4 regions of the Streptomyces sp. NPDC029526 genome follow, and region 1 is predicted to be linked to each of the others. Evidence: riboswitches for the same ligand, from Rfam matches in the RefSeq annotation. Region 1 holds a riboswitch; each other region holds the start of a gene.

Evidence for each region. A riboswitch is a leader RNA that binds a small molecule or an ion and turns the genes downstream of it on or off. The one in region 1 is predicted to bind cobalamin.
Region 2: another riboswitch for cobalamin. It lies ahead of AB0F01_RS31180 (ABC transporter substrate-binding protein); the one in region 1 lies ahead of cobN (cobaltochelatase subunit CobN).
Region 3: another riboswitch for cobalamin. It lies ahead of AB0F01_RS20145 (energy-coupling factor ABC transporter permease); the one in region 1 lies ahead of cobN (cobaltochelatase subunit CobN).
Region 4: another riboswitch for cobalamin. It lies ahead of AB0F01_RS25740 ((2Fe-2S) ferredoxin domain-containing protein); the one in region 1 lies ahead of cobN (cobaltochelatase subunit CobN).

The regions. Positions count from the first base shown of each region.
Region 1 covers NZ_JBEZWE010000006.1:112,162-120,288, forward strand. Annotated here, with positions in the region: gene cobN (cobaltochelatase subunit CobN) at 1-2,218, opposite strand, end outside; cobalamin riboswitch at 2,249-2,402, opposite strand; gene cobG (precorrin-3B synthase) at 2,447-3,844, shown strand; gene AB0F01_RS16665 (precorrin-8X methylmutase) at 3,841-4,512, shown strand; gene AB0F01_RS16670 (precorrin-2 C(20)-methyltransferase) at 4,509-6,023, shown strand; gene AB0F01_RS16675 (cobalt-precorrin-6A reductase) at 6,040-6,837, opposite strand; gene AB0F01_RS16680 (cobalt-precorrin-5B (C(1))-methyltransferase) at 6,880-7,998, shown strand.
Region 2 covers NZ_JBEZWE010000041.1:1,307-6,442, reverse strand. Annotated here, with positions in the region: partial or broken gene AB0F01_RS31190 (metal ABC transporter permease) at 227-880, opposite strand; gene AB0F01_RS31185 (ATP-binding cassette domain-containing protein) at 877-1,512, opposite strand; cobalamin riboswitch at 1,927-2,120, shown strand; gene AB0F01_RS31180 (ABC transporter substrate-binding protein) at 2,163-3,203, shown strand; gene AB0F01_RS31175 (iron chelate uptake ABC transporter family permease subunit) at 3,236-4,264, shown strand; gene AB0F01_RS31170 (ABC transporter ATP-binding protein) at 4,261-5,109, shown strand.
Region 3 covers NZ_JBEZWE010000009.1:45,812-53,938, forward strand. Annotated here, with positions in the region: gene AB0F01_RS20130 (ATP-binding cassette domain-containing protein) at 1-641, opposite strand, end outside; gene cbiQ (cobalt ECF transporter T component CbiQ) at 638-1,387, opposite strand; gene AB0F01_RS20140 (energy-coupling factor ABC transporter substrate-binding protein) at 1,394-1,807, opposite strand; gene AB0F01_RS20145 (energy-coupling factor ABC transporter permease) at 1,804-2,595, opposite strand; cobalamin riboswitch at 2,625-2,809, opposite strand; gene AB0F01_RS20150 (ABC transporter substrate-binding protein) at 2,992-4,581, shown strand; gene AB0F01_RS20155 (ABC transporter permease) at 4,602-5,570, shown strand; gene AB0F01_RS20160 (ABC transporter permease) at 5,576-6,472, shown strand; gene AB0F01_RS20165 (ABC transporter ATP-binding protein) at 6,469-7,446, shown strand; gene AB0F01_RS20170 (ATP-binding cassette domain-containing protein) at 7,439-8,127, shown strand, end outside.
Region 4 covers NZ_JBEZWE010000016.1:58,884-67,010, forward strand. Annotated here, with positions in the region: gene AB0F01_RS25725 (PHB depolymerase family esterase) at 1-65, opposite strand, end outside; gene AB0F01_RS25730 (CoA transferase subunit B) at 297-956, opposite strand; gene AB0F01_RS25735 (CoA transferase subunit A) at 958-1,740, opposite strand; gene AB0F01_RS25740 ((2Fe-2S) ferredoxin domain-containing protein) at 2,264-2,683, opposite strand; cobalamin riboswitch at 2,745-2,871, opposite strand; gene AB0F01_RS25745 (potassium/proton antiporter) at 3,848-5,377, shown strand; gene AB0F01_RS25750 (SRPBCC family protein) at 5,567-6,022, shown strand; gene AB0F01_RS25755 (VOC family protein) at 6,134-6,514, opposite strand; gene AB0F01_RS25760 (RidA family protein) at 6,820-7,215, opposite strand; gene AB0F01_RS25765 (WYL domain-containing protein) at 7,349-8,127, shown strand, end outside.

The sequences.
Region 1 (8,127 bases):
CCTCCTCCTCGGCGGCGTCGGCGGTGGTGCGGGTGGCGGCGGACTCGTCGAGGCCGAGGGCTTCACGCAGGCCGGGCAGGGCGGTGGTGCCGCCCCAGATCTGGCGGGCGCGCAGAATGGCCAGTACGAGGTTGACGCGGTCGGCGCCGTCCGGCGGGGTGCCGAGGACGTGCAGTCCGTCGCGGATCTGGGCGTCCTTGACCTCGCACAGCCAGCCGTCGACGTGCAGCAGGAAGTCGTCGAAGCCGTCGTCGTCGGGGCGGTCCTGGAGGCCGAGGTCGTGGTCGAGGCGGGCGGCCTGGATGAGGGTCCAGATCTGGGCGCGGATCGCGGGCAACTTCGCCGGGTCCATGGACGCGATCTGCGCGTACTCGTCGAGGAGTTGTTCCAGGCGGGCGATGTCGCCGTAGGAGTCGGCGCGGGCCATCGGCGGGACGAGGTGGTCGACGAGGGTGGCGTGGACGCGGCGCTTGGCCTGGGTGCCCTCGCCGGGGTCGTTGACCAGGAACGGGTAGATCAGGGGGAGGTCGCCGAGGGCGGCGTCGGGGCCGCAGGCGGCGGACAGGCCGGCGTTCTTGCCGGGCAGCCACTCCAGGTTGCCGTGCTTGCCGAGGTGGATCATCGCGTCGGCGCCGAAGCCGCCGTCGTCGGCGGGGGCGGCGATCCAGCGGTAGGCGGCCAGGTAGTGGTGGGAGGGCGGCAGATCGGGGTCGTGGTAGATGGCGATGGGGTTCTCGCCGAAGCCGCGCGGGGGCTGGATGAGGATCAGCAGGTTGCCGAAGCGGAGGGCGGCCAGGACGATGTCGCCCTCCGGGTTCCGGCTGCGGTCGACGAACATCTCGCCGGGCGGCGGGCCCCAGTGCCGTTCGACGGAGGTGCGCAGGTCCTCGGGGAGGGTGGCGTACCAGCGGCGGTAGTCGGCGGCCGGGATGCGCACCGGGTTGCGGGCGAGCTGCTCCTCGGTGAGCCACTCCTGGTCGTGGCCGCCGGCCTCGATCAGGGCGCGGATCAGTTCGTCGCCGTCGCCGGAGGCCAGGCCGGGCACGTCGGCGCCGTCGCCGAAGTCGTAGCCCTCCTCGCGCAGCCGGCGCAGCAGGGCGACCGCGCTGGCGGGGGTGTCCAGGCCGACGGCGTTGCCGATGCGGGAGTGCTTGGTCGGGTAGGCGGAGAGGACCAGGGCGAGGCGCTTGCGGGCGGCGGGGACGTGCCGCAGGCGGGCGTGGCGGACGGCGATGCCGGCGACGCGGGCGGCCCGTTCGGGGTCGGCGACGTAGGCGGGCAGGCCGTCGGCGTCGATCTCCTTGAAGGAGAACGGCACGGTGATCAGGCGGCCGTCGAACTCGGGCACGGCGATCTGGCTCGCGGCGTCCAGCGGGGAGACGCCCTCGTCGTTGTCCTCCCAGGCGGTGCGGGAGCCGGTCAGGCACAGCGCCTGGAGGATGGGCACGTCCAGGGCGGCGAGGGCGCCCGCGTCCCAGGACTCGTCGTCGCCGCCCGCGGAGGCTTCCGCGGGCCGGGTGCCGCCGGCCGCGAGGACGGTGGTGACGATCGCGTCGGCGGCCCCGAGCGCGTCGATCAGCTCGGGTTCGGGGGCGCGCAGGGAGGCCACGTACAGCGGCAGGGCGCGTCCGCCCGCGTCCTCGACGGCCGAGCACAGCGCCTCGACGAAGGCGGTGTTGCCGCTCATGTGGTGGGCGCGGTAGTAGAGCACGGCCACGACGGGTCCGTTCCCGCCGCGGGAGGTGCGCTCCAGGGGGCCCCAGGTGGGGGCGGGCGCGGGCGGATCGAAGCCGTGGCCGGTGAGCAGGACCGTGTCGGACAGGAACCGGGCCAGCTGTTCCAGGTTGGCGGGGCCGCCGTGGGCGAGGTAGGCGTGCGCCTCGGCGGCGATGCCGACGGGGACCGTGGAGGCGGCCATCAGCTGGGCGTCGGGGGCCTGTTCGCCGGTGAGGACGACGACGGGGCGGCCGTCGGCGAGCAGCAGGTCGAGGCCGTCCTGCCAGGCGCGCAGGCCGCCGAGCAGGCGGACGACGACGAGGGAGACGCCGTCGAGGAGGGCGGGCAGGTCGTCGAGCGGGAGCCGGGAGGGGTTCGCGAACCGGTAGGCCACGGGGCCGTCGGCGGCGCGGGCGCTGAGCAGGTCGGTGTCGGAGGTCGACAGGAGCAGGATGCGGGGCTGCTCGGCGTGCTGGGGGTGGTCCCCGGACGAGAACGGCATGCGTCGTCTGGCCTTCCTCGGGGTCCGCGCCCCGGGCGGTGTAGACGGCGGGAGTTCCTGGCTCACCCGGCCTCAGTGGCCGGATTCACAGTGGCGGGACCGCGCCGGATTCTCACCGGGCTTCCTCCCCTGTCGCCGTCATGGCGGTGGCGGATCGGGTGATCCGCTGAGGAGCATAGTAGGTGCCCGGCGAGGACGGGAGGGCGTGCACCCGGTGTGATGGTGGGTATGCTCGCCGCCATGTCCACGGCACCCCACCCCTCGTCGTCCCAGGCCACAGCGGTCTCCCGGGACGCCGGCGACGCCTGCCCGGGTGCCCTGCGGCTGCACGAGGCGGACGACGGGGCGCTGGCCCGGGTGCGGATTCCGGGCGGTGTGCTCACCGTGGAGCAGGCCGTGGTGCTCGGGGACGCGGCCCGGCTCCTCGGTGACGGGGAGCTGCATCTGACCTCCCGGGGCAACGTCCAACTGCGGGGGCTGCGGGCCGCGTGCGGCGCGGAGCTCGCCGAACTGCTGGGCGCGGCCGGGTTGTTGCCGTCGCCGGCGCACGAACGGGTGCGCAACGTCGTCGCCTCCCCGCTGTCCGGCCTGGACGGGCGGGGCGCGCGGGACGTGCGGCGGTGGCTGACGGACCTGGACGCGGCGTTGTGCGCGAGCGCGGCGGCGGTGGCCCTGTCGGGTCGCTTCCTGTTCGCGCTGGACGACGGGCGCGGGGATGTCGCCGGGCTCGGCGCCGACGTGACCGTGCGGGCGACGCACGGCGAGGGCGCGCTGCTCTCGCTGGGCTCGGCACCGGAGGCCCTGCGGGTCTCCGGCGAGGACGCGCCCCGGGCCGCCGTGCTGGCGGCGGAGGTGTTCCTGGACGTGGCGCGCGCCCGCGGCGCGCGGGTCTGGCGGATCCACGAACTGGACGTGCCGGACGACGAGTTGACGGGCGCGGTGGCACGCGGGCTGACGCGGGCGGGCATCGGGTGCGCCCGCGTGGCCCGGGACACGGCCGAGGACCGGGACACCACCGAGAACCGGGACACCACCGAGAACCGGGACACCACCGAGGGCCGGGACACCACCGAGCTGCGGGACACCGTCGAAGCGGCCGGCCCGGCCCCCGGGCGGGCCGGTGCCGCGCTGTGCGCGCACGCACCGTTCGGCCGGCTCACCGCCGCCCAGTGGCGGGAGGTGATGCGGGCCGCCGCCGCGTTCCCGACGCGTGAGCTGCGGCTCACGCCGTGGCGCGGCCTCGTCGTCCCCGCGCCGGACGCCGGCCCCGGCCGGGCGGCCGACGTCCTCGCCCGGCTCGCCGCCATCGGGCTGGTCACCGACGCCACGTCGCCCTGGCCGCGGGTCGGCGCCTGCACCGGCCGCCCGGGCTGCGCCAAGTCCCGTGCGGACGTGCGCGCGGACGCCGGCCGGGCCCTCACCGCGGCCGGCCGGGCCCCGCTGCCGGTGTACTGGTCCGGGTGCGAGCGGCGCTGCGGTCACCCCCGCGGCGACCGGGTCGACGTGGTCGCCGAGCCCGGCGGCGGCTACCGCCTCACCACCGCCGTCCGGGGACAGGACCCGCGCGGCACGTCCCTGGACGACCCCTCCGGATTCGCCGCCGCCCTGGCGGCGATCCTTCCATGAGCCGTACGACGACCGAGAGCAGCGAGAACGACACCGTGACCACGTACGCCTACGAGAAGGACGGCGCGGCCATCTACCGCGAGTCCTTCGCCACCATTCGCGCGGAGGCCGACCTCGCGGCCCTGCCCGCCGACGTCAGCCAGGTCGCGGTCCGGATGATCCATGCCTGCGGCATGGTCGACCTCGTCCGCGACCTCTCCTTCAGCCCGGACGTGGTGGCCCGCGCCCGCGAGGCGCTGCGCGCCGGGGCGCCCGTCCTCTGCGACGTGCAGATGGTCGCCAGCGGGGTCACCCGCAAGCGGCTGCCCGCCGGCAACGACGTGCTGTGCACGCTGTCCGACCCGAACGTGCCGGAGCTGGCGGCGCGGCTGGGCACCACGCGCAGCGCCGCCGCCCTGGAGCTGTGGCGGGACCGGCTGGAGGGTGCGGTGGTGGCCGTCGGCAACGCGCCCACCGCGCTGTTCCGGCTGCTGGAGATGATCGACGAAGGCGCCCCGCGGCCCGCCGCCGTCATCGGCGTGCCCGTCGGCTTCGTCGGCGCGGCCGAGTCCAAGGACGCCCTGGCCGCCCACCCGTCCGGACTGGAGCACCTGGTGGTGCGCGGCCGGCGCGGGGGCAGCGCCATCGCGGCGGCGGCCCTCAACGCGATCGCGAGCGAGGAAGAGTGAGCGGCAAGCTGTACGGGGTCGGTCTGGGCCCCGGTGACCCGTCCCTGATGACCCTGCGGGCCGTCGAGGTGATCGCGTCGGCGGACGTGATCGCCTACCACAGTGCCCGGCACGGCCGGTCCATCGCCCGTTCGATCGCGGCCCGCCACCTGCGCCCGGACCACGTCGAGGAGCGCCTGGTCTACCCGTTGACCACGGAGACCACCGACCATCCGGGCGGCTACCAGGGCGCCATGGACGACTTCTACGCCGAGGCGTCGGCCCGGCTCGCCGCCCACCTGGACGCGGGCCGCACGGTCGCCGTCCTCGCGGAGGGCGACCCGCTGTTCTACGGCTCCTACATGCACATGCACAAGCGGCTCGCGGACCGCTACGACACCGAGGTGATCCCCGGTGTCACCTCGGTGTCCGCCGCCTCGGCCCGCCTGGGCACGCCCCTCGCCGAGGGCGAGGAGGTGCTCACGGTCCTGCCGGGCACGCTGCCCGAGGAGGAGCTGACGGCACGGCTGGCCGCGACCGACGTGGCCGTGGTGATGAAGCTGGGCCGCACCTTCCCCAAGGTCCGGCGGGCGCTGGAGCGTTCGGGACGACTGGGGGACGCGCGGTACGTCGAGCGGGCCACCATGGAGGGCGAGCGGCTCGCACCGCTCGTCGACGTGGACGCCGGGTCGGTGCCGTACTTCTCGGTGGCCGTGCTGCCCAGCCGGGCCGACACGGAACGCCCCGAGGACCGGCCCGGTGAGGTCGGCGAGGTGGTCGTGGTGGGGACCGGCCCGGCCGGCCCCTCGTGGCTGACGCCCGAGACGCGCGGCGCGCTCGCCGCCGCCGACGACCTCGTCGGCTACACCACCTACCTGGACCGGGTGCCGGCCCGTCCCGGCCAGCGCCGGCACGGCTCGGACAACCGGGTGGAGGCCGAACGCGCCGAGTTCGCCCTCCAACTCGCCCGGCGGGGACGCCGGGTGGCCGTGGTGTCCGGCGGCGACCCCGGGGTGTTCGCCATGGCGACGGCGGTCCTGGAAGTGGCGTCCGCCGAGGAGTACGCGGACGTCCCCGTACGGGTGCTGCCCGGGGTGACCGCCGCCAACGCCGCCGCCGCCCGCGCGGGCGCCCCCCTCGGTCACGACTACGCCTCGATCTCCCTGTCCGACCGGCTCAAGCCGTGGGAGGTCATCGCGGAACGGCTGAGCGCCGCCGCGTCGGCGGACCTGGTGCTGGCGCTGTACAACCCCGGGTCGCGCAGCCGCACCTGGCAGGTGGGCAAGGCCCGGGAGCTGCTCCTGGAGCACCGGGCTCCGGACACACCGGTCGTGGTCGCCCGGGACGTGGGCGGGCCCGGCGAGCGGGTCCGGATCGTCCGGCTGGCGGACCTGGACCCGGCCGAGGTCGACATGCGGACGATCCTGCTGGTGGGTTCCTCCCAGACGCGGGTCGTGCAGCGCGGGGACGGCGGTGGCGACGGGGACGGCACGGACGTCGTCTGGACGCCCCGCAGTTACCCGGAGGCGTGAGCCCCGCGCCGTCCGGTCAGGCCCCGCCCCCGGCGGGCGGGGCCCCCTCCGCCTGCCCGGCCCGCCGGGCGGCGCCTGCCCCACCGACCCACCGGGCCGCCTCCTCCGGGGTGGTCACCACCGGCACCCCGTCGGGCACCGGTGGCCGGCGGACCACCACGACCGGCAGTCCCGCCTCGCGGGCGGCCGTCAGTTTCGGCGCGGTGGCCGCTCCCCCGCTGTCCTTGGTGACCACCACGTCGATCCGGTGCCGCCGCAGCACCGTCCGTTCCCCCTCCAGGGTGAACGGGCCGCGGTCCAGCAGCGTCTCCATGCGCGCCGGGTGCGGGGCGGCGGGCGGGTCGACGGAGCGGACCAGGAACCACAGCTCGTCCAGGTCCGCGAAGGCGGCCAGGCCCATGCGCCCGGTGGTCAGGAACACCCTTCGGCCGAGCGCGGGCAGCAGGCGGGCCGCCTCCTCCAGGGAGGCCGCGTCGTGCCAGGTGTCGCCCTCGACGGGGGTCCAGCCGGGCCGTCGCAGGGCGAGCAGAGGAACATGGGCGGTGGCGGCGGCCCGCGCCGCGTTGAAGCTGATGGTGCCGGCGAAGGGATGGGTGGCGTCGATGAGGAGGTCCACCGCGTGCTCCCGCAGCCAGGCGGCGAGCCCGTCGGCTCCGCCGAAGCCGCCGATGCGCACCTCGCCCGGCGGCAGCCGCGGGGCCGCGACCCGTCCGGCCAGCGAGTTCGTCACCCTGGGGCCGGGCGACGGTGACCGCGCCAGCAGTTCGGCGAGGCGCCGGGCCTCGGTGGTGCCGCCCAGGATCAGCAGGTGCACGGCAGGTTCGTCCCTTCTCGGTTCCCGTCGGGAGTACGCGTCATGAGCAGCGAGGCCAGGGGCGGTCGCAGCGCCCAACTCAAGCACACCGGTCTGCGGCCGGGCTGGACCACCGGTGCCTGCGCCACCGCCGCGACGACGGCCGCGTACACCGCGCTGCTGACCGGCGACTTCCCGGACCCGGTGACGATCACGCTGCCCCGGGGGCAGACGCCGTCGTTCGCGCTGGCTGCGGAGGAGCTGGCCGGCGGCCACGCGATGGCGGGCATCGTGAAGGACGCGGGGGACGACCCCGACGTCACCCACGGGGCGCTGGTGCGGGCGACCGTGCGCATCCTGCCCGCCGGCCGGGGCGTGGTCTTCCGGGCGGGGCCGGGGGTGGGCACCGTGACCCGGCCGGGGCTGCCGCTGGAGGTGGGCGAACCGGCCGTGAACCCGGTGCCCCGGCAGATGATGCGCGAGCACGTCGCCGAGGTCGCCGCGCGCCACGGGGGCGCCGGGGACGTCGAGATCACCCTCTCCGTCGACCACGGCGAGGAGATCGCCCGCTCCACCTGGAACCCCCGGCTGGGCATCCTCGGCGGGCTGTCGATCCTCGGCACCACCGGCATCGTCGTGCCCTACTCGTGCTCGGCGTGGATCGACTCGATCCGGCGCGGGGTGGACGTGGCCCGGGCGGCGGGCCGCACGCATGTCGCCGGGTGCACGGGCTCCACGTCCGAGAAGACCGTCGTCACCGAGTACGGGCTGCCCGAGGACGCGCTGCTCGACATGGGCGACTTCGCGGGCGCGGTGCTCAAGTACGTCCGGCGCCATCCCGTGGACCGGCTGACCGTGTGCGGAGGTTTCGCCAAGCTGTCGAAGCTGGCCGCGGGACACCTGGATCTGCATTCGGGGCGGTCGCAGGTCGACAAGGGCTTCCTCGCGGACCTCGCGCGGCGGGGCGGCGCCGACGCGACGCTGGTGGCCGAGGTGGCCGCCGCCAACACGGGGCTCGCCGCGCTCCAGCTGTGCCGGGCGGCCGGGGTGCCGCTCGGCGACCTGGTGGCGACGACGGCCCGCGACCAGGCCCTGGCGGTGCTGCGCGGGGCGCCGGTCGCGGTCGACGTGATCTGCATCGACCGGGCGGGGACCGTGGTGGGCCGCAGCACGGTGGCCTGAGCCGACGGACCGAGGGACCGACGGAGCGGCGGAGCGGCGGAGTGGCAGACCGGCGGACCGACCGGCCGGCCGGCCAACCGACGGACCGTCAGGCCGACATCAACGGTCGCTGCGGGCCGCGGTGGTGTT
Region 2 (5,136 bases), on a different contig from region 1:
CCAGGCTGCCGCGAAGCCACCGACCAGGCGCACGCGCGAGAAATCGTACGGAACTGATGCTGAGTGGATGCTGACTTACCTGACGTCTCATCAAGCATGTCGAGAGTCGACGGCATTGGGCCGGCTCGGGGGTAATTCGATGCCGGCTCGCAGGCGAGTGCGAGAGCGGGACGGGAGAGCCGACCAGCACGCTCCTTTACCACCCTTTCCCCTCTTCGCCATGAGCAAGGCGCGGCAGGGAGCGGGCCGGAAGAAGCGTCAGCGCGTCGACGAGGAGGGCGCCGGTGAGTTTGATGGCCCCGGCGACGGACACCGCGACCAGGACCAGCAGCACGAGGGTGAGCCGGTCGACCCGCACGCCCGAGGACAGGGCGAGTTCACGGTCGTAGAGGAGGAGCGCGATGTCTCTGCGACGCCACCAGAAAAGAGCCGGTACGACGACGGCCAGCACGACGAGCAGCCACAGGTCGGCGGTACCGACCGAGAGGATGGACCCCCAGAGCAGGGAGAAGGCGCCCGCCGCGTTGACGCCGGAGACGGCCAGCACGAGCAGGGCGGCAGCGATCGCCAGACTCATCAGCAGACCCATGGCACCTGACAGACCGTCCGGGGTACGGGCCAGCGGAGCGACTCCGGCGCCGGCGAGCGCGCAGGCCACCAGCGCACACAGCATGGGATCGAGCCCGGTCAGCAGAGCAACGGCGATGCCCAGGAGTGCGACATGCATCATCGCGAACCGCACCGGCATGATGTCGAGGCCGACGATGACGACACCGATCACCGGCAGTCCGACCGCGGCCACCAGCAGGGCGACACCCGCCCGTTGAACGGGCACGAGCTGCAGGAGCTGACCGACGTCGGCCGCGGCCAGGACGCTCACCGGACCTCCCGCAGACGTCCCGCGGCCATCTCCAGCACCCGGTCGCAGCGCTCGGCCAGAGCCCGGTCGTGGGTGACGACCACGACGGTCACCGGCAAGGAGAGCAGGACGTCGGCCGCCTCCTCCTGACCGGAGAAGTCGAGGGCGGCGGTGGGCTCGTCGGCGAGCAGGACGCCCGCCCCGGCCGCCACACAGCCGACCGCCCGCGCCAGGTACATACGCTGAAGCTGACCACCGGACAGAGTGTGCAACGGCCGGTCGGCGAGATGCCCGACCCCGAGCTTGTCGGCCGCCTCCGCCGCCTCGGCACGCGCACCGCCGCTGGCCAGCAACTCGCTTGCCAGCAAGGGAAAACGTCCGGTCGCCGGCTTCTGCGGGATCCACGCGCACGCCCGTCGCCGCCACGCCCACTCGGCAGCACTCCCGGTGTCCCGGCCACCCACCAGGATCCGGCCCGCGACATGCCGGTGCAGCCCCAGAACAGCACGCAGCAACGTGGTCTTGCCCGACCCGTTGGTACCGGTCAGCGCCACCCGTTGCCCGCGCACGACGTCGGGATCGACGTCGCGCACGGCCTCGACCCGGCCGTGCCGGCACACGACGCCCGACATCCGGACATCCAGCCCTTCCATGCCACCTCCCTGCCTCCTCACAGCAGTCGGACGGGAGAGGCGGACGGTTCCCGGGCGGGGCGAAGGATCCGCGACGGCAGCGGACTTGGCTTCCCGGACGGGCCGCGGCGCGTTCGGCCCGCGATGGCGGGGCTCGGGAATTGCGGCGCCATGGGCGCCGGACGGTGCTGGTCGAGAAGACGATCACGAGCAGGACGTCATACAACCGCTGCGGTCGGGGGTTCGGCAGACCTGGCCCGCGCCGCAGTGGCCTTTGTCCCCTTCGGCCGACGCCTGGGGACTCGCATGGCCGAACCAGCGCCGGAGAAGCCACTGGGAGCGGCGGCCACCTGGAGGGGGCGCGCCTCGGCCCGGCGGGCACCGCCGACGGGCAGGTCGGACCACATGGGTAAGGCTGTGGTAACTTCCGGACGCCAGTCGAACTCGTGGGCGTGTCCGTACACGTGCACGGGTCAGGGAATCCGGTGAGAGTCCGGAACTGACGCGCAGCGGTGAGGGTGACGGGCGGGGCAGCAGAGCCACTGGACGACGGTCACGGCCGGGTCCGGGAAGGCGTCCCGCCGGGGTGATCCCGAGTCCGAAGACCTGCTGGCGACCGATCGTCCGCACGGACCCCGCGTATGGGTCCCGACGCCTAGGAAGCCGCAACCGTGCACTTGTCACGTCCCGCCTGTTGTTCCGTCCTGCTCCTGACCGGGGCACTGCTGCTCACCGCGTGCGGTTCCGGCTCCGACTCCGGCTCGTCCCCGAAGTCCGGCGGCTCGGATGCAGGAGCCGTCACGTTCGACAACTGTGGGCAGAAGGTGACGGTCGAGGCTCCGCCGAAGAGAGCCGTGTCCCTGAACCAGGGCACCACCGAGATCCTGCTCTCCCTCGGCCTCGCCGACCGCGTGGTGGGAACCGCCACCTGGACCGACCCGGTCATGAAGGGACTGGAGAAGGCCAACGCCAAGGTGCCCCGGCTCGCCGACAACCAGCCGTCGTTCGAACGAGTCCTGGACACCGAACCGGACTTCGTCGCCTCCTCCTTCACCTCCACCCTGAGCAAGGGCGGGGTGGCCTCCCGCGAGAAGTTCGAGGAGCTCGGCGTACCGACGTACCTGTCACCCGCCGACTGCGAGGGCAAGGACAACAGCGGCGACGGCGACGGCTCACGGACCAAGCCCCTGACCATGGAGACGGTCTACCGCGAAGTACGGGAACTGGCCCGGGTCTTCGGCGTGGACGAGCGGGGCGAGAAGCTCGTCGCCCGGCTGAAGAGCCGGGTGACGAAGGCCACGGCGGGGATCCGCGCCGAGGACACCACCGTCCTGTACTGGTTCGCGAACCAGGAGTCCCCCTACATGGCGGGCTGCTGCGGCGCGCCCGGCATCATCACCCACGCGCTCGGCGCGCAGAACGTCTTCGACGACAGCACGCAGGAGTGGCCCCAGATCAACTGGGAGACCGTCGCCGACCGCGATCCCGACGTGCTCGTCATCGGCGACCTCACGCGCAAGTCGCAGACCGCCGAGTCGGCCGCGAAGAAGATCGCGTTCCTGCAGTCGAACCCGGCGACGAAGAACATGAAGGCGGTGAAGGAGAAGCGGTACGTCCTGCTCAGCGGGCAGGCCATGAACCCGACGATCCGTACCGTCGAGGGCGTGGAGAAGGTCGCCGCGGCGCTGCGCGAGTACGGGCTCGCCGGATGAGAACCGCCCTGCGGTCCTCCCCGGTCCGCCCCATGCGGGGTGCCGTCCGGTTGGTGCGCGTCGTCGCCGGCCTGGGCGCCGGGCTGGCGGTGCTCACCGCGTCCGTCGCCGTGGCCATCACCATCGGTCCGGCGGACATCGCGGTGGGCGACGTGTGGTCGGTGATCGCCTCCCACCTGGGCTGGGGTTCGACGGATCTCACGCCGATCCGCGAGGGCATCGTGTGGAACCTGCGGCTGCCTCGCACCCTGCTCGCCGCGGTGTGCGGGGCCGGACTCGCCGTGTGCGGCGCGGTGATGCAGTCCCTGCTGCGCAACCCCCTCGCCGATCCCTTCGTCCTGGGCGTCTCCTCCGGTGCGTCGACCGGCGCCGTCGCCGTGATCGTCCTCGGCGCCGGCGGCGGCGTCCTGACCGTCTCCGGCGGCGCCTTCGTGGGCGCCCTGAGCTCGTTCGCTCTGGTGCTGCTCCTCAGCCACACCCTCGGCGGGACGACCGACCGGGTGGTCCTGTCCGGGGTGGCCGCGATGCAGTTGTTCTCCGCCCTGACCTCGTTCGTCGTGACGACGGCGGCCGACGCGGAGACCACCCGGGGCGTGCTGTTCTGGATGCTCGGCTCGCTCAGCGGGGCCGGCTGGACCGAAGTGGGGCTCTGCGCGGCCGTCCTGGCGCTCGCCCTCGTGCTGTGCCTCGGCTACGCACGCACCCTGGACGCCTTCGCCTTCGGCCAGAACGCCGCGGCCACGCTCGGGGTGTCCGTCGCCCGGACCCGGTTGGTGCTGCTGTGCGTGACCGCGCTGCTGACCGCCGCGCTGGTCAGCTCGGCGGGGGCGATCGGCTTCGTCGGCCTGGTCCTGCCGCACGCCGCCCGCGCCCTCGTCGGCCCGGGGCACGCCAGGCTGCTGCCGGTCACCGCGCTCGCCGGGGCGGTGTTCCTGGTCTGGGCCGACACCCTGGCCCGTACCGTCCTCGACCCCCAGGAGGTGCCGGTGGGCGTGGTCACCTCACTCGTCGGTGTTCCGGCGTTCGTCCTGGTCCTGTACCGCACGAGGAGGATGCGATGACGACCGGCACCGAGCGGCGGGACGACGGTACCCGGCCGCCCGGCCGTGGACAGGCACCCGCCGGGCCGCACACCCTCGCTGCCGACCGCGTGAGCCGCACCCTCGACGGGCGGCTGATCGTCGACGGTGTGAGCCTCACCCCCCGGCCCGGCTCCGTGACCGGGGTGCTCGGCCCCAACGGCTCCGGCAAGTCGACGCTGCTGCGGCTGCTGTCCGGCGTCCTCGCCCCCGCCTCCGGCATCGTCACCCTCGACGGGCGTCCCCTCGGCGCCTGGGGCCGCCGCGCCGTCGCCAGGCGCGTTGCCGTCGTCGAGCAGCACTCCGACACCCTCGTCGAGCTGACCGTTCTCGACGTCGTACGCCTCGGCCGCATCCCGCACCGACGCGCTTGGACCCCCGCCACCGCGGCCGACGAGGAAGCCGTGCGCAGCGCCCTTGAGCGCACCGGCCTCACCGGCCGCGCGGACCAGCCCTGGCACACGCTCTCCGGCGGCGAGCGCCAGCGCGTGCAGATCGCCCGCGCCCTGGCCCAGGAACCGCGCGAGTTGCTCCTGGACGAACCCACCAACCACCTCGACATCCAGCACCAGCTCGACTTGTTGAAGCTGATCGTCGAACTCCCCGTCACCAGCGTCGTCGCCCTGCACGACCTGAACCTGGCGGCCATGTACTGCGACCAGGTCGTCGTCCTCAGGGGCGGCCGGGTGGTCGCTGCCGGAACCCCGGGCGACACATTGACCGAGCCCTTGATCGCCGACGTGTACGGCGTACGCACCGAGGTCACCCGCTCCGGCCCGGGCGACCGGCCGCACATCCGCTTCCTGGGCACGGTGGCAGCGAACTGAGGGCGGCCCCAGGCCCCGAACGACGAG
Region 3 (8,127 bases), on a different contig from region 1:
AGCGCCGCGTCGTCGGCCCAGCGCAGCGCCAGGTCCACGTCGTGGGTGGCCATCACCACCGTGGTGCCGCCCGCGCGCAGCCCGTCGAGCGTGGTGAGCAGGCGTTCCTGCCCGTCGGGGTCCAGGCCGGCCGTGGGCTCGTCGAGGATCAGCACCCGGGGCCGCATGGCCACCGCCCCCGCGATCGCCGCCCGTTTGCGCTGCCCGTAGGAGAGCAGGTGGGTCGGCCGGTCGGCCAGGGCGGTGATGTCCAGCGCGGCCAGCGCCTCGGTGACCCGGTGCCGCACCTCGGCGTCGGGCAGCCCGAGGTTCAGCGGCCCGAACGACACGTCCTGGCCGACGGACGCGGCGAACAACTGGTCGTCGGGGTCCTGCACCACCAGCTGCACCGCCGTCCGCAGCCGCGTCAGCCCGGCCCGGTCGTACCGCACCGGCTGCCCATGGACCGTCAACTCCCCGGTGTGCGGGCGCAGTCCGCCGCTGAGCAGACGCATCAGGGTGGTCTTGCCACTGCCGTTGCGCCCCAGCAGGGCCAGCGCACGCCCCTCGCGGACCGCGAAGTCCAGGCCGCTGAGCACGGCCGGACCGTCCTCGTAGGCGAAGGACGCGCCCCGCAGGGCCACCAGTTCGCACTCGCTCACGACAACGGCCCTTCCAGGACGAGTGCCAGGGCCGCGAGGGTCGCCAGTAGGGCCAGGCTCGCGGTCGTGAAGGGCACCGAGACGCGCACCTCGGGCACCAGTACCCGCAGGGTGCCGTCGTAGCCGCGCCCGGCCAGCCCGGCCTGGAGGCGCGCCGCCCGGTCGAAGGAGCGCACGAAGGCGGTGGCGCCGAGCCCGCCCAGCGAGCGCCAGGTCGCGGCCCGGGTGGTGTGCCCGAGCCGGGCGGCCTGCGCCTCACGGACCCGGCGGACGGCGTCGAGCAGCAGGAAGCTCATGCGGTACGTCACCAGCGCCACGTCGACGAGCGGCGCCGGCACCCCGGCCCGGACCAGGCGGGGCAGCAGGTCGGACATCGGGGTGGTGAACGCGAACAGCAGCACGCCGAGGGAGGCGGCGGAGGTCCGCAGCAGCACCTCCGCGGCCCGCTGCGGGCCGTGGGCCGCGGGGGAGAGGAACCCTCCGGGACCGCCCACCTGCACCAGGAGCGGGAGCGCCCCGGTGACGCAGAAGGCCAGCGGCACCCGGTAGGCGCGCCACAGCCGGCGGCCGGGCACCCGGGCCGGGCCCAGCAGCAGGGCGACGGCGGTCACCAGCACCAGGGCCGCGCCCGGCCAGGGCGGCAGCGAGACCGCGAGCACGGTGAGCCCGAGCCCCAGTACCGCCTTGTCCACGGGATGGCGGCGGCGCCAGTGACTGCTGTGCGCCGCCGCGTCGATCGGGAGCACCCGGGATCAGACCCGCCGCTCGCCGGCGTCGTCCCCGGGGCCGGGGACCGCGTCCGCCCGCGCGCCCGGACCGGCTGCCGTGACCCCCGCGTCCGCCCCTGTGGCAGTGGAGGCCGACGCCCGCTCCTCGCCCTGCCGGCGGCCCCGCCGCAACCCGAAGTAGTACGCGAGGACGCCCGCGCCGATCGCCGCCTGGAGGGCGAACAGGGCCGACTCGACCTCTCCGGACGGGGGTTCGTACAGCGGCGAGAACCACGGTTCGTAGTCCGGGGCGATCTCGGTGATCGCCGTCTCCGCCTCGGCGTCCGCACCGGCGAAGGGCTCCTCCTTGTGGTCGCCGAGCCCGAACACCAGCGGGATCACCGCGAGCACGACGACGGCGAGCAGCAGCAGCGTGTTGATCCTGGCGTTCCGGCTCATCGGGTCACCGCCCCGGAGGTCGTACCGGAGGCGCCGGGAGCACCAGAAGCGCCAGAAGCGCCCGAAGTGCCGGACGCGCCGGACGGGTGGGACGGGTCCGCGGCGTCCGCCGTCCCGCGCCCGGCCCGCGTCACCAGCACGCCGAGCCGGGTCAGCTCGCCCCGGCTGGAGCGCACCAGCAGGCGCATCACCAGCACGGTGAGCAGTCCCTCGCTGACCGCCAGCGGGATCTGGGTGACGGCGAAGACGGCGCCGAACGTGCCGAGCGCGCCGGCGAAGCCGCTGCCCGGGTCGGGGAAGGCGAGCGCCAGCTGCACGCTGGTCACGCAGTACGTCGACAGGTCGGCGGTGAACGCGGCGGCGAACACCGCGCCCATCAGCGGCACGTCCGCGCGGCGCAGCAGCCGGTAGACGCCGTACCCGGCCCACGGTCCGACGACCGCCATCGAGAAGACGTTGGCGCCGAGCGTGGTCAGGCCGCCGTGGGCGAGCAGCAGCGCCTGGAACAGCAGGGTGATGGTGCCCAGGACCGCCATGACCGGCGGCCGGAACAGGATGGCGCCGAGTCCCGTCCCCGTGGGGTGGGAGCAACTGCCGGTCACCGACGGCAGTTTCAGCGCGGACAGCACGAACGTGAACGCTCCGGAGGCGCCCAGGAGCAGGGTGCTCTCGGGATGGTTCCTGACCTCACGGACGAGCGACCGGGCTCCGTGGACGACGAACGGCGCCGACGCGGCACCCCAGGCGACCGCGTGCGCCGGTGGCAGAAAACCCTCGGCTATGTGCATGGCTCAGCAGACCCTCTCCAGCACCTCGTGGATGGTTGACGCGCCTTGGCCGGTCTCCTGGCTGACGGGTACCACCGCCCGTGCTCCGCCTTCCCGGGTCCCGAAGGACCCAGTGGCCGCCCGTGGGGGCAGGAGCAGGACTTCCCGATCACAGTGGCGAGGGCCGCACCGGTGTCGCACCGGATTTCCCGTCACCAAGGCGTGGCGACAGTAGTGCCCGTTCCCGTCCGGTGACAAGCGGTCACAGGGGGCGCACGCACGGCGCCCGGGCTGCACGGACGCCGCGCGCCCCGGAGTGAGGGGGTGCGCGGGGACTGGGGGGAGCCGGTATCGGGTAGCCCCTTGCTGCAACTAATATGCAACAACGATGATCGGTCAACTGGAGTGTGAGGTTCGATGACGACCCGACGCGTACGGAGCGCCGCCGTCGCCGCGGTGATGGCGGGCACGGTCGCCGCCTGCTCGGCACCGGGCAGCGGCGGTGCGGACGGCGGTGCAGCCGCCGACGCCGTGGTGATCGGGGTCCCCTCCGAGCCGGACACCCTGAACCCGCTGCTCGGCTACGGCAAGGACGGCAACTCCAAGATCTTCGACGGGCTGCTGGCCCGCGACGCGGAGATGAACCTCCGGCCCGCCCTCGCCAAGGACCTCCCCGAGGTCGCCGACGACGGCCGCACCTACACCTTCACCCTCCGCGACGACGTGAAGTTCAGCGACGGCGAGCCGCTGACCAGCGAGGACGTCGTCTACACCTACCGCACGGTGCTCGACGACAAGACCAACAACACCGCGAAGAGCGAACTGGACGCCATCAAGGAGGTCCGGGCCGACGGCGACCACAAGGTCGTCTTCACCCTCGACTACCCCTACGCGGCCTTCGCCTCCCGCACCGTGCTGCCCATCGTCCCCGAGCACGTGGCCGGAAAGCAGGACCCCAACACCGGCTCCTTCAACACCCGGCCGATCGGCACCGGACCGTACGTCCTCACCGACTGGCGCAAGGGCGAGAAGCTTACCTTCAAGGCCAACCCGGACTACTGGGGCGGCGCCCCCAAGGTGAAGAAGCTCACCATGGCGGTCATCGCCGACGACGACGTCCGCGCCACCCGGCTGCGCTCCGGCGACCTCGACGGCGCCACCCTGCCGCCCAACCTCGCCGCCACCTTCGAGAAGGACGACGACCGCAGGACGTACCGGGCCACCTCCTACGACTTCCGCGCGGTCACCCTCCCCACCGAGCACCCCGTCACCCGCGACACCGCCATCCGCCGGGCCCTGGACCTCTCCGTCGACCGCAAGGCCATGGTCGACAAGATCCTCGACGGCGCCGGCCGGCCCGCCTACGGCCCCCTCCCCGTCGACGACTCCTGGTTCGCCGAGGACGTCGAGCGCCCCCGCGACCTCGACCGCGCCAAGAAGATCCTCGACGACGCCGGCTGGAAGCCCGGCAAGGACGGCATCCGCGCCAAGGACGGCCGCCGCGCCGCGTTCACCCTCTACTACCCCTCCGGCGACAAGGTCCGCCAGGACCACGCCCTCGCCTACGCCTCCGACGCCAAGCAGGCCGGCATCGACGTCACCGTCGAGAGCGGGACCTGGGAGGTCATCGAGCCCCGCATGAAGCGGGACGCCGTCCTCGCCGGCTTCGGCAGCGTCGGCGACCCCGACTTCGGCCTGTACACCCTCCTGCACTCCTCCCTGGCAGGCGACGGCTTCAACAACATGGCCCGCTACGACGACCCGGCCGTGGACAAGGCCCTCGACGCGGGCCGCCGCACCCGCGTCCAGGCCGAGCGCGAGGCCGCCTACGACGACCTCCAGCGCGCCCTCGTGAAGAACCCCGGCTACACCTTCCTCACCCACATCGACCACCTCTACGTCCTCGACGACGACTGGGACGGCCTGACCACCCAGACCGAACCGCACGAGCACGGCTTCGCCAGCGGCCCCTGGTGGAACGTCGAGGACTGGAAGCCGAAGAAGTGAGCACCCTGCCCTGGGCGGCGATGGGACGGCTCGTGGCACGGCGGGCCCTGTTCGCCGTGCCCGTGCTCCTCGTCGTCACCTTCGGCGCGTTCGCCCTCGCCGCCGCCTCCCCCTTCGACCCCGTGAAGGCGTACGCGGGCACCGCCGCCCTCGGCGCCGACCAGGAGACCCTGGACCGGCTGCGCGAGAACCTGGGCGTCGACCGCCCCCTCACCGCCCGCTGGTGGGACTGGCTGACCTCCGCCGTCACCGGCGACCTCGGCCAGTCCACCGTGATGCGCCAGCCGGTCGCCGAGGTCATCGGCGAACGGCTGCTGTGGTCGACGCTGTTGTGCGCCGTCGCCTTCGTGGTCGCCGTCCTGCTCGGCACCCTGCTCGGCGTGCTGGCCGCCCGCCGCCCCGGCTCGCTCGTCGACCGGGCGATCACCTCCGTGTCGTACTCCCTGGAGGCCGCCCCGGTCTTCTGGATCGCCCTGCTCGCCATCTGGCTGTTCGCCCTGAAACTGGACGTCCTGCCGGCCGGCGGCCTCACCGACACCGGCAGCGACCACGTCACCGCCGGACAGCTCGCCACCCACCTCGTGCTGCCCGCCGGCGTCCTCGCCGTCTCCCAGCTGCCCTGGTTCACGCTCTACGTCCGCCAAGGCGTCGGCGACGCCCTCGCCGAGGACCCCGTGCGCGGCGCCCGCGCCCGCGGCCTCGCCGAACGCACCGTCCTGCTCGGCCACGCCCTGCGCTCCGGCCTGCTGCCCGTCCTCACCCTGATCGGCTCCCGCGTCCCCGAACTCATCACCGGCGCCCTGCTGGTGGAGACCGTCTTCAGCTGGCCCGGCATCGCCGCCGCCACCGTCGAGGCCGCCACCGCCGTCGACTTCCCGCTGCTGGCCGCGCTGACCACCCTCGCCACCGCCGCCGTCCTCGCCGGAAACCTGCTCGCCGACCTGCTGTACGGACTCACCGACCCGAGGGTGAAGCTGGATGAGATGTGATCCCCATGGCTGACACCACCCTGGAGAAGACCCCCCTCCCCGGGCCCGCCCCGCGCGGGCGCGGCACCGCCCGCCGCTCCACCCACACCCTCCGGCTGCGCGTCTCCGCCACGCTGGTCGCCCTGACCGTCCTCGCGGTACTGCTCGTCCCGCCGCTGGCCCAGCTCGACCAGCAGGCCGTCGACCTCTCCGCGAAACTCCTACCGCCCAGCTGGTCCCACCCCTTCGGCACCGACGACGTCGGCCGCGACCTCCTGCTGCGCTGCGTCTACGGCCTGCGCGTCTCCCTGCTCGTCGGCCTGGTCGCCGCGCTCACCGCCACCGTCATCGGCACCGCCGTCGGCGCCACCGCCGGCGCCCTAGGCGGCTGGGTCGACCGGCTGGTGATGCGCGTCGTCGATGCCATCGCCTCCGTGCCGCACCTGCTGCTCGGCATCTTCATCGTGGCCATGTTCCGGCCCGGCGTCTGGCCCGTGGTGATCTCCGTCGCCCTCACCCACTGGCTGTCCACGGCCCGCATCGTGCGCGCCGAGGTGCTGTCCCTGCGCTCCCGCCCCTACATCGACGCGGCCGTCTCCGGCGGCGCCTCCCGGTGGCGGGTCGCCCTGCGCCACCTGCTGCCCGGCGTCCTGCCCCAGGCCGGACTCGCCGCCGTCCTGATGGTCCCGCACGCCATGTGGCACGAGAGCGCCCTGTCCTTCCTCGGCCTCGGCCTGCCCCCGCACACCGCCAGCCTCGGCACCCTCATCCAGGGCGCCCGCGGCTCGCTGCTCGCCGGACAGTGGTGGCCCACCCTGTTCCCCGGCCTCTTCCTGATCATCCCCACCCTCGCCATCGCCGGGCTCGCCGGAGTCTGGCGGGAACGGATCAACCCCCGCCGCCGATCGGAGCTCACGCTGTGACCGCGTCACCCCCCGTGCTGTCCGTCCGCGGCCTGACCGTGCGCTTCCTGATGCCCGGCGGGCGTCAGGTCCCCGCCGTCACCGACGCCCACTTCGACGTCACCCCCGGCGAATGCCTCGCCCTGGTCGGCGAGAGCGGCTGCGGCAAGTCCGTCCTCGCCTCCGCCCTCCTCGGCCTGCTCCCCGCCAACGCGCGCACCGCCGGCCACGCCCGCCTCGGCGACCTCGACCTGCTCACCGCCGACGAAGCCACCCTGGCCGGCAGCGTCCGCGGCCGCCGCATCGGCCTCGTCCCGCAGAGCCCCGCCGCCCACCTCACCCCCGTCCGCACCATCCGCGCCCAGGTGGAGGAGACGGTCGCCGAACTCACCGGCGTCCGCGGCCGGGACGCCCTGCGCGAGGCCGCCGAACAGGCAGCCGCCCGCGCCGCGTTCCCCGCCGACCACCTCGACCGCTACCCGCACGAACTCTCCGGCGGCCTCGCCCAGCGCGCCGCCACCGCCCTCGCCCTGATCGGCGACGCGCCCCTGCTCCTCGCCGACGAACCCACCACCGGCCTCGACCGCGACCTGGTCGAGCGCACCGTCGACGAACTGCGCCGCCACGTCGACGCCGAACAGGGCCGCGCCCTGCTGATGATCACCCACGACCTGGCCGCCGCCGCCCGCATCGCCGACCGGGTCGCCGTCATGTACGCGGGACGCATCGTCGAACTCACCCCGGCGGACACCTTCTTCGGCGCACCCGGCCCCCGCCACCCCTACAGCCGCGGGCTGCTGGACGCCCTCCCCGAGCGCGCCTTCACCCCCATCCCCGGCCTGCCCCCCGAACTCGGCAGCCTCCCCGACGGCTGCGCCTTCGCCCCCCGCTGCGACCGCGCCACCCCGGCCTGCGCCACCGTCCCGGTCCTGACCGCGTCCGTCGCCTGCCACCACCCGGTCCCGGCCCGCACCCCGGAGGACGCCCGTGCTTGAACTGCGCACCGTCACCGCCGGCTACGACCGCCGCGCCCCCGCCGTCCGGGGCGCCTCCCTCACCGTCGCCGCGGGCGAATCCGTCGGCCTGCTCGGCCCCAGCGGCTGCGGCAAGTCCACCCTCGCCCGGGTCGCCGCCCTGCTGCACCGCCCGGACGCCGGGACCGTCCTCCTCGACGGCACCCCCGTACGGCACTGGCGCCACCGCGCCCCGCGCGCCGCCCGCACCGCCTTCGGCGTCGTCTTCCAGCAGCCCCGGCTCTCCGCCGACCCCCGGCTGCGCCTGACCGACCTGATCGCCGAACCGCTGCGCGCCACCGGCCGCCGCGAGGAGATCCCCGCCCGGGTCCCCGAACTCGCCGGGACGGTCGGCCTCACCCCCGACCTGCTCACCCGCCGCCCCCACGAGGTCAGCGACGGCCAGCTCCAGCGCGCCTGCCTCGCCCGCGCGCTGGTACTGAAGCCGCGCCTGCTCATCTGCGACGAGATGACCGCGATGCTGGACGCCTCCACCACGGCCGCGCTGGTGGCCGTCGTCGAGGACTACCGCGCGGCGACCGGCGCCGCCCTGCTCGCCGTGGGCCACGACCAGATCCTCCTCGACCGCTGGTGCGACCGCACGGTGCACTGGGACACCGTGACCGCCCCGTCGGCGGCGGGGGCCGGGGCGGTCCTCACGAA
Region 4 (8,127 bases), on a different contig from region 1:
CCGGCGGGCGTCGCGGTGGGGACACGGAACGGCGGGGCGTCCGGGCCCCGGAAGGGTGTGCGCATGGCGGCTCCTCGGTACGGGGGACACCGGGCCGCTCCTGGGCGTGGGTCGGTGAGGAGCGGCCCGGTGTCGGCACCGTAGGGGTCGTTCAACGCGCAACGGTATGGGAGTGAGCCCCACAGCCGGGTGTCGCCGATGCTGACCCGGACGGGTTGTGCGGCCGTATGCCGTCTGCTAGAAGGCCTGTCGGATGGAAGGCCTGTCGGACGATCGTGCCGGGCAGGCCCTCGGAGTCAGACCCCGGCCGGTGTCCCGAGTCCGGCGGGGACGATCAGGTCGGCGCCGGTGGCGGCGCGCACCTCCTCGACCCCGACACCGGGGGCGAGTTCGGCCAGGACGAAGCCGTCCGGGGTGATGTCGACGACCGCCAGGTCGGTGATGACCCGCTGGACGACGCCGGTTCCGGTGAGGGGGAGGTCGCACGCGTCGACCAGCTTGGGGCTGCCATCCTTGGCGGTGTGCTCCATGAGCACGATGACGCGGCGCGCACCGTGCACCAGGTCCATGGCGCCGCCCATGCCCTTGACCATCTTCCCCGGGATCATCCAGTTCGCCAGGTCCCCGCGGGAGGACACCTGCATGGCGCCGAGCACCGCGGCGTCGATGTGTCCGCCGCGGATCATGCCGAAGGACAGCGCGGAGTCGAAGAAGGAGGCCCCCGGCAGGACCGTGACCGTCTCCTTGCCCGCGTTGATCAGGTCGGCGTCGAGTTCGTCCTCATGCGGGTAGGGACCGACGCCGAGGATGCCGTTCTCGGACTGCAGCACCACCTCCACACCGGGCGGCAGGTGGTTCGGGATGAGCGTCGGCAGGCCGATGCCGAGGTTCACGTACGTGCCGTCGGCCAGTTCACGGGCGGCCCGGGCCGCCATCTGCTCGCGGGTGAGCGCCATGTCAGGCACCGCCTTCCTGGCCGCTGCGCACGCAGCGCCGTTCGATCCGCCGGACGGCGGTGGGGTCGTCGGGCGAGACGCGGACCACCCGTTGGACGAAGATCCCCGGCAGGTGCACCGCGTCCGGGTCCAGTTCGCCCGGCTCCACCAGGTGCTCGACCTCGGCGATGGTGACGCGTCCCGCCATCGCGGCCAGCGGGTTGAAGTTACGGGCCGAGGAATGGAACACCAGGTTGCCGTGGCGGTCGGCGACACTCGCCCGCACCAGGGCGAAGTCGGTGGTGATGCCCTCCTCCAACAGGTACTCGCGGCCGTCGAAGACGCGCGTCTCCTTCGCCGGCGACGCGACCGCGACCGCGCCGTCCGGACCGTACCGCCAGGGCAGCCCGCCCTGCCCGACCTGCGTGCCGGCGCCGGCGGGCGTGTAGAACGCCGGGACACCCGCCCCGCCGGCCCGCAGGCGTTCCGCCAGTGTTCCCTGGGGGACCAGCTCCACTTCCAGTTCCCCGCTGAGGTACTGGCGGGCGAACTCCTTGTTCTCGCCCACGTAGGAGCTGGTCATGCGGGCGATCCTCCCGGCCCTCAGCAGCAGGCCGAGCCCCCAGTCGTCCACCCCGCAGTTGTTGGAGACGACCTTGAAGCCGCCCACGTCCCGCTCCAGCAGCGCGGCGAGCAGCGCGCTCGGTATGCCGCACAGTCCGAAGCCGCCCACCGCCAGCGACGCGCCCTGGTGGATGTCGGCCACGGCCTCGTCCGCGCTGTCGACCGCCTTGTCCAGCCCCATACGGTCCCTTTCCGTCAGGGGCGCGGTACGCCCCCCGAACAGCCGGGCGGCATGGGTCCGAAGACCCGCGCGCCGCGGCTCCGTCATCGATGGACGCGACTCTAGGGATGCTCGGAAGCCCACCGGTATGGGCGCCTACGACACCGTCCGCCGGGACGATATGTGGTCGCCTGCCAGGCGCGAAGGCGCTGTATGCCGCCGGGGCGGAGGGCTGGGGGCCGGCTCACCATGGGTGCCGACCCCACATCCGGTGCCGGTGAACCGACTTGGAGTGGTCCGACGACCTACAGGCATCCTGGGGCGGTCGGGGGACCTCCGGCCTCCGGGCGCCCGGTCCCCTTCGCTCGCGAACGGGCGTCCGCTCCTCCCCCGCCGTCCGGTGCGATGCCCCCCGGGCGCGCTCGCGGGCACGTTCCTGACGGGAGCCCGCCACGACGGGAGCCCGCCCTGGCGGCTGCGCGTCACGCGGCAGACCGTCTTGCCGACTGTGCGTCAGGCGGCAGACCGACCTGCCGGCTGTGCGTCACCGTCGACGGGGTGGCCCCGGGGTGCGGCGGCGCGGCGGCGTGAAGGTGTAGAGGTCCAGGATGTCCGGCAGCGGGGCGACCCCGGGGCCGCCGGCACGCACCCAGCCGGCGATGTCCTCGGTCGCGGCCGGGTCGTTGACCAGTCCCAGCCACACCGGGCGGCCTCCGGCGGCCCGTCCTGCGGAGGAGGGCTGTACGACGACGACGTTGGCCTGGTCGCACACGTCCAGGCAGGCGGACACCCGCACGGGGGCCACGGTACGCAGACGCGCGGTCTGGGCCGCGTGGTCCCCGCTCACCTTCACCGTGCCGCAGCAGCAGTCCCGGCACACCACGATCCGGCACGGAACCTCACCGGCCGGGCGCGGAGGCACCTGTTCCTGCCCCGGATCGTCGTCCTCCCTGCGAACGAGCATGCCGAACCACCCCTCCTCCGGGGAGATCCGCCCCGGTTTCCGTGCGAGGAGGCGACGACGTGAGTCTCCTGGCTCTCGGGTCGTAGCTGGTGTCCCCGCCTTCCCACCCGCCGTGGGGCAGTGGCCTGTTGGGGACGCGCTCACCGATCACAGTGGCGGGACCGCGCCGGATTCGCACCGGCTTCCTCGGACCGTCGTCGCCCTGTCACCGGTCATCATCGCACCCGTGTGCCCCGGCCCCCGAGTGCCCCGGTCAGCTCCGGTGGGTGGTGCACGCACCACTGCCCGGTCACCCGCCCGGTCACCCCTGTCGGCTCCTCCGACAGGCCCTGTCACCAGGGACACTGGTCTTCGGCGGCGGTCGCGGGCCGGCATTCCTCCACGTCACGCCGCTGTCGCAGCCGGTTATGCGTGTTCTAGGCTGCTTCGCCCCGGGTGTGATCGTTGTCCCACCGTGCGAGGAGATCAGATGACCGCCACCGCCGACCACGACGACCACCGCGACGGCCACCTCGACGGGCATGACGGCCACGACGGCCACGACTGCTCCGGCTGTCACGACGGCCGCGGCTGCTGCGCCGGCCACCACGGGGGCCGCGACGGACTCGACGGCCGCCGTGGCAGCCGGAGCCACCACGCCGGGCGGTCGACCCGTCACGTGCGGAGCGGCCTGCGCCGACGCGTCGCGGGGAACGTGCGCGTACGTGCGACACCGCGCCAGCGCGGCGGCGCCCCGCCATCGCCCGAGGTGCCCCGCTCGTACGGTGCCCGCCGATCATGTCCCGCCCCTCGGTCCCGCCGCATCCCGCGGTCGGCGTGCACGCCGCTCCCTCCGTACCCGACACGCGCGCTGCGCCCGGCGTGGCCGCCGTGGCCGACAAGCTCGCCGCATCCGCCCTACCCGACATGCCCGCCGCATCCGCCACGTCCGACGTGCCCTCCGCATCCGCCGCCGTTCGGGCCGTCGGCACGGTTCGGTCACCCCGGGCGCTTCAGGCGCTTCGCGCGCTTCGGGTGCTTCGGGCGCTCACCGCTGCGGGCCCGGACCCGGTGGGAGGACCAGGAGGGGTCACGGCCCCCGGGCGCGTGCGGCGAGGTGACGCGGCGCAGATGCCCCCGCCACGCCAACCGTTCCGTCGCGGGTGACTGCGCGAGGACCCCCGGATGACGCTGCCCGAGCTGTACCTCGCCCTCCTGATCGGCGGGGTCGTCCTGCTGGCCAGCATCGCCGCGGCCCACACGGCGCACCGCATCGGCCTGCCCAGCCTGCTGCTCTTCCTCGCGGTCGGCGTGATCGCCGGGGAGGACGGGATCGGCCTGGATTTCGACAACGCCCAGATGGCCCAGGCACTGGGGACCGCGGCCCTGGGACTGATCCTCATCGAGGGCGGTCTGAGCACCCGGTGGGAGGACGTCCGGCGTCAGTTGGCCCCCGCCGGCGTGCTCGCGACCGTCGGGGTGGGCATCTCGGTCGTCGTGACGGCGGCCGGCGCCCACTGGCTGCTCGGCATGGAGTGGCAGTTGGCGCTGCTGCTGGCGGCCATCGTCTCCTCCACCGACGCCGCCGCCGTGTTCGCCGTGCTGCGTTCCCTGCCCCTGCCGCAGAAGCTGACCGGGCTGGTGGAGTCCGAGTCCGGCTTCAACGACGCTCCGACCATCATCCTGGTCCTGGTCTTCTCCACCGTGGGAACCAACCCGTCCAGCCCCGGGCTCCTCGTCCTCAACCTGTTCTACCAGCTCGCCGTCGGCGGGCTGCTCGGCGTGCTGATCGGCCGGCTCGGCGCCGCCGCGTTGCGGCACATCGCCCTGCCCGCCACGGGGCTGTACCCCCTGGCCACGGTCGGCTTCGGGATCATCGCGTTCGCCGCGGCCGGCACGGTCGGCGCCAGCGGCATCATCGCCGCGTACCTGTCCGGCCTGGTGCTGGGCAACGCCCAGCTGCCGCACCGTGCCGCGACCCGTTCCTTCGCCGAGGGCACCGGCTGGCTGGCGCAGATCGGCCTGTTCGTCATGCTCGGCCTGCTGGTCGATCCCAGCGAACTGCCGTCGGCGATCGTCCCGGCGCTCGTCGTCGGTTCGGTGCTGCTGTTCGTCGCCCGCCCGATCTCCGTGGTGCTGTGCCTGCTGCCCTTCCCGATCCCCTGGCGGGAGCAGACGTTCATCTCCTGGGCGGGCCTGCGGGGCGCGGTGCCCATCGTGCTCACCACCTTCCCCATCGTGGCCGGGATCGACGGGGCTCGCGACGTGCTCAACATCGTGTTCCTCCTCGTCATCCTCTTCACCCTCATCCAGGGCCCCACCCTGCCCGCGGTGGCCCGGCGTCTGCGTCTGGTCCGCACGGGCGCGCTGCGCGAGATCCAGGTGGAGACCGCGCCCCTCGACGTCCTGGACGCCGACCTGCTCACCGTCGGCATCCCGGAGGGTTCCCGGCTGCACGGGGTCGCCGTCTTCGAGCTGAGGCTGCCGCCTCCGACCGTCGTCACCCTCATCGTGCGCGACGGCACGACCCTCGTCCCGGACCGGGAGACCGTGCTGCGGGAGGGCGACGAACTGCTGCTCATCACCACCCCGCACACCCGGGACGCCACGGAGCGCCGCCTGCGGGCCATCGGCCGGCGTGGCAAACTCGCCCGCTGGCTCGGCGAGCACGGGTCCCCCGATCCGGAAGACGACGCGCCGACGCGGACCGAATAGCGGCGCACGCCTCTCCCCCGCCCGGGCCGCGCTGCGCCTCGTTCCCTCGCCGCCGCCCGTATGGACGCCCAGGTGTGGGCAGGTCACCGGCGTGCGAACCAGCCTGGGTACGGGCCCCGAAGCGGCCCGGCCGTTCACCGTCGTGCCGGGAGAACGGTCAGCTCGCACCGACCGAGAAGCCTGGTGACCATGGCCCGCAACCGCCGCCTGATCCTCAGTCCGCCGTCCACGGTCTGGGACCTGCTGGCCGACGGTCAGCGGTACCACGAGTGGGTGACCGGGACCCAGCGCATCCTCGGCGTCGACGCGCACTGGCCCCAGGTGGGTGCGCGACTCCGCGTCCGCGTCGGCGCCGGCCCGCTCACCCTGGACGACATCTGCACCGTACGGATCTGCGAACCGCACCGGCGTCTGGAACTGGAAGCACGGGCGGAACCCTTCGGGGCGGCGCGCATCGCGATGCAGCTCGTCCCGTGGGGTGAGAACACCCTGTTCCTGCTGGAGTGGCACCCGCTCCGGGGACCGGGGACGCGCATGCACGGGCTGCCGGTGGACTACGTCGCCTCCGTCCGCAACGGCATGATGCTCACCAAGTTGGCGCGCATCGCGGTCCGTGAGCACCGGGGCGCGCTGCGGAGGCCGTGACGCGCACAGCGACGGCACTGCCCGGCCGCCGGTTATCCTCCACCGGCGGCCGGGCAGCCACAACCAGGCCGTCGCAACCAGGCCGTCACGGCCGAGCAGTCGGCCGCGCGGTCACAGCGGCTTCAGGCGGGCCTTCAGCAGGCAGAACTCGTTGCCCTCGGGGTCGGCCAGGACGTGCCACTGCTCGTCCCCCGTCTGACCGATCTCGGCCGGACGCGCGCCGATCGCCAGCAGGCGCTCCAGCTCCGCGTCCTGGTCACGGTCGGTGGGGTTGACGTCGATGTGGAGACGCAGCTTGCCGGGCTCCGGCTCGTCCCGGCGGCTGAGGATGATCGTGGGCTGAGCGCCGCCGAAGCCCTCACGCGGCCCGATCTCCAGCATCTCGTCGCCCTCACGGTCGAGCACGACGAAGTCCAGGACCTCGCACCAGAACCGTGCCAGCGCCTCGGGATCGCGGCAGCCCAACACCAGTTCACTGATACGACACGCCACGGTCCCACCGCTTTCGTCCGGAGGTGCCGCCGTACGGGCGGCCGGCAAGCGCCATGGCGCTCGTCGCAGGCCACGGCCGCACCGACGCTAGTGGACCACGGACGCCGCCGCGAGCTCTTTTGTCGCCTCCCCCGCCCGCGCGGGAGGACGGCACCGGAAACCCCCCGTTGCTCGTGCCGGACACGGGCGGGCGGCGGGGCCGGGACCGCGCACCGTCCCCGGCCGCCTCCGGCACCTCCGTGGCGCGGGTCCGTTCCGCCCCGGGTCACTCAGCGATGCCGCACCGATCGGTGACCGCGTCGGTATCAGGCGACCGCGGTCCCCTCGAGTTCCACCATCAACTCGGGCAGTGCCAGTCGAGTCACCCCGAGCATCGTGGTGGTCGGTGCCACCCGGGCGGCTCCCAGGCGGGCGGCCAGGACTCCGTAGTGCTCGAAGAGCCGGTCCACGTCGGTGGTGTACACGTTCAGCCTGACCAGTTCCGTGAGCGACATGCCTCCCTGGGTCAGCACGGCTTCCAGGTTGTCGAGGGCCAGCGTCAACTGCCCCGCCATGTCGTCCACGTGACGTGGTGTGCCGTCGTCGCCCATCGCGCCCTGACCGGAGCAGTACAGGGTCCGGGTGTGCCCCGAAACGAGTTCTCCCTGGCTGTATCCGAGAGGTACCGACCACGGCCACGGGTTCACCGTCGAACGCTCCATCGATCTACCAACTCCCTTTTCCACACGTGATGTTCCACGCCCATGGAGCCGGCCCGGCCGCCCCCCGCGTGATGTGGACCAGCCTCCCCGCGTATCACGACACCCTCGGTCATGTATTCGCTACGGTTCTCGGATGCGCGCCGACCGGCTGATCTCGCTCGTCCTGCTGTTGCGCCGGAACGGCCGGATGACGGCGCCTGCACTCGCCCGTGAGCTGGAGGTGTCCACCCGCACCGTGCTCCGCGACATCGAGGCCCTGTCCTCGGCGGGTGTGCCGGTGTACTCCGAGCGCGGGCGGCACGGCGGGTTCGCGCTCCTGAACGACTTCCGCACGGAGCTCAGCGGACTGACCGGGCTCACCCACGAGGAAGCCCTCGCCCTCCTCGCGGCCGGGTCCACACGCGGCGAACAGGTCTTCGGACTCGGCCCGGCACTCGCCTCCGGACTGCGCAAGGTGCTCGACGCACTCCCCGACTCCCACCGCTCCGGCACGTCCGCAGCGGCCCGGCGGTTCCACCTGGACCCGGACACGGACCTGCTCGCCCGCCGGCTCGACACCGAGCGGATACCCGACGCCGCCATGCGCGAAGTCCGGCACGCGGTCCTCGCCGGGCGGAAGGTGCGCATCCACTACGCCGCCGTCGGCCAGGACGCGGCGTGGCGCACCGTCGACCCGATCGGCCTGGTCACCGCGGCCGGCCGCAGCTACCTCCTGGCCACCCGGTCGGGCGCCGACCGGACCTACCGCCTCTCCCGCATCCGGGCCGCCGAGGCACTCAGCCGGCCCGCGGACCGTACCGGCCAGGTGGACCTCGACCGCCTGTGGAGGCAACGCTCGGCGAGCCTCGTCGAGGACGGCGACCGCCTCACCGTGCTGCTCCGGGTGAGTGCGGAACGCAAGGACGAAGTGCT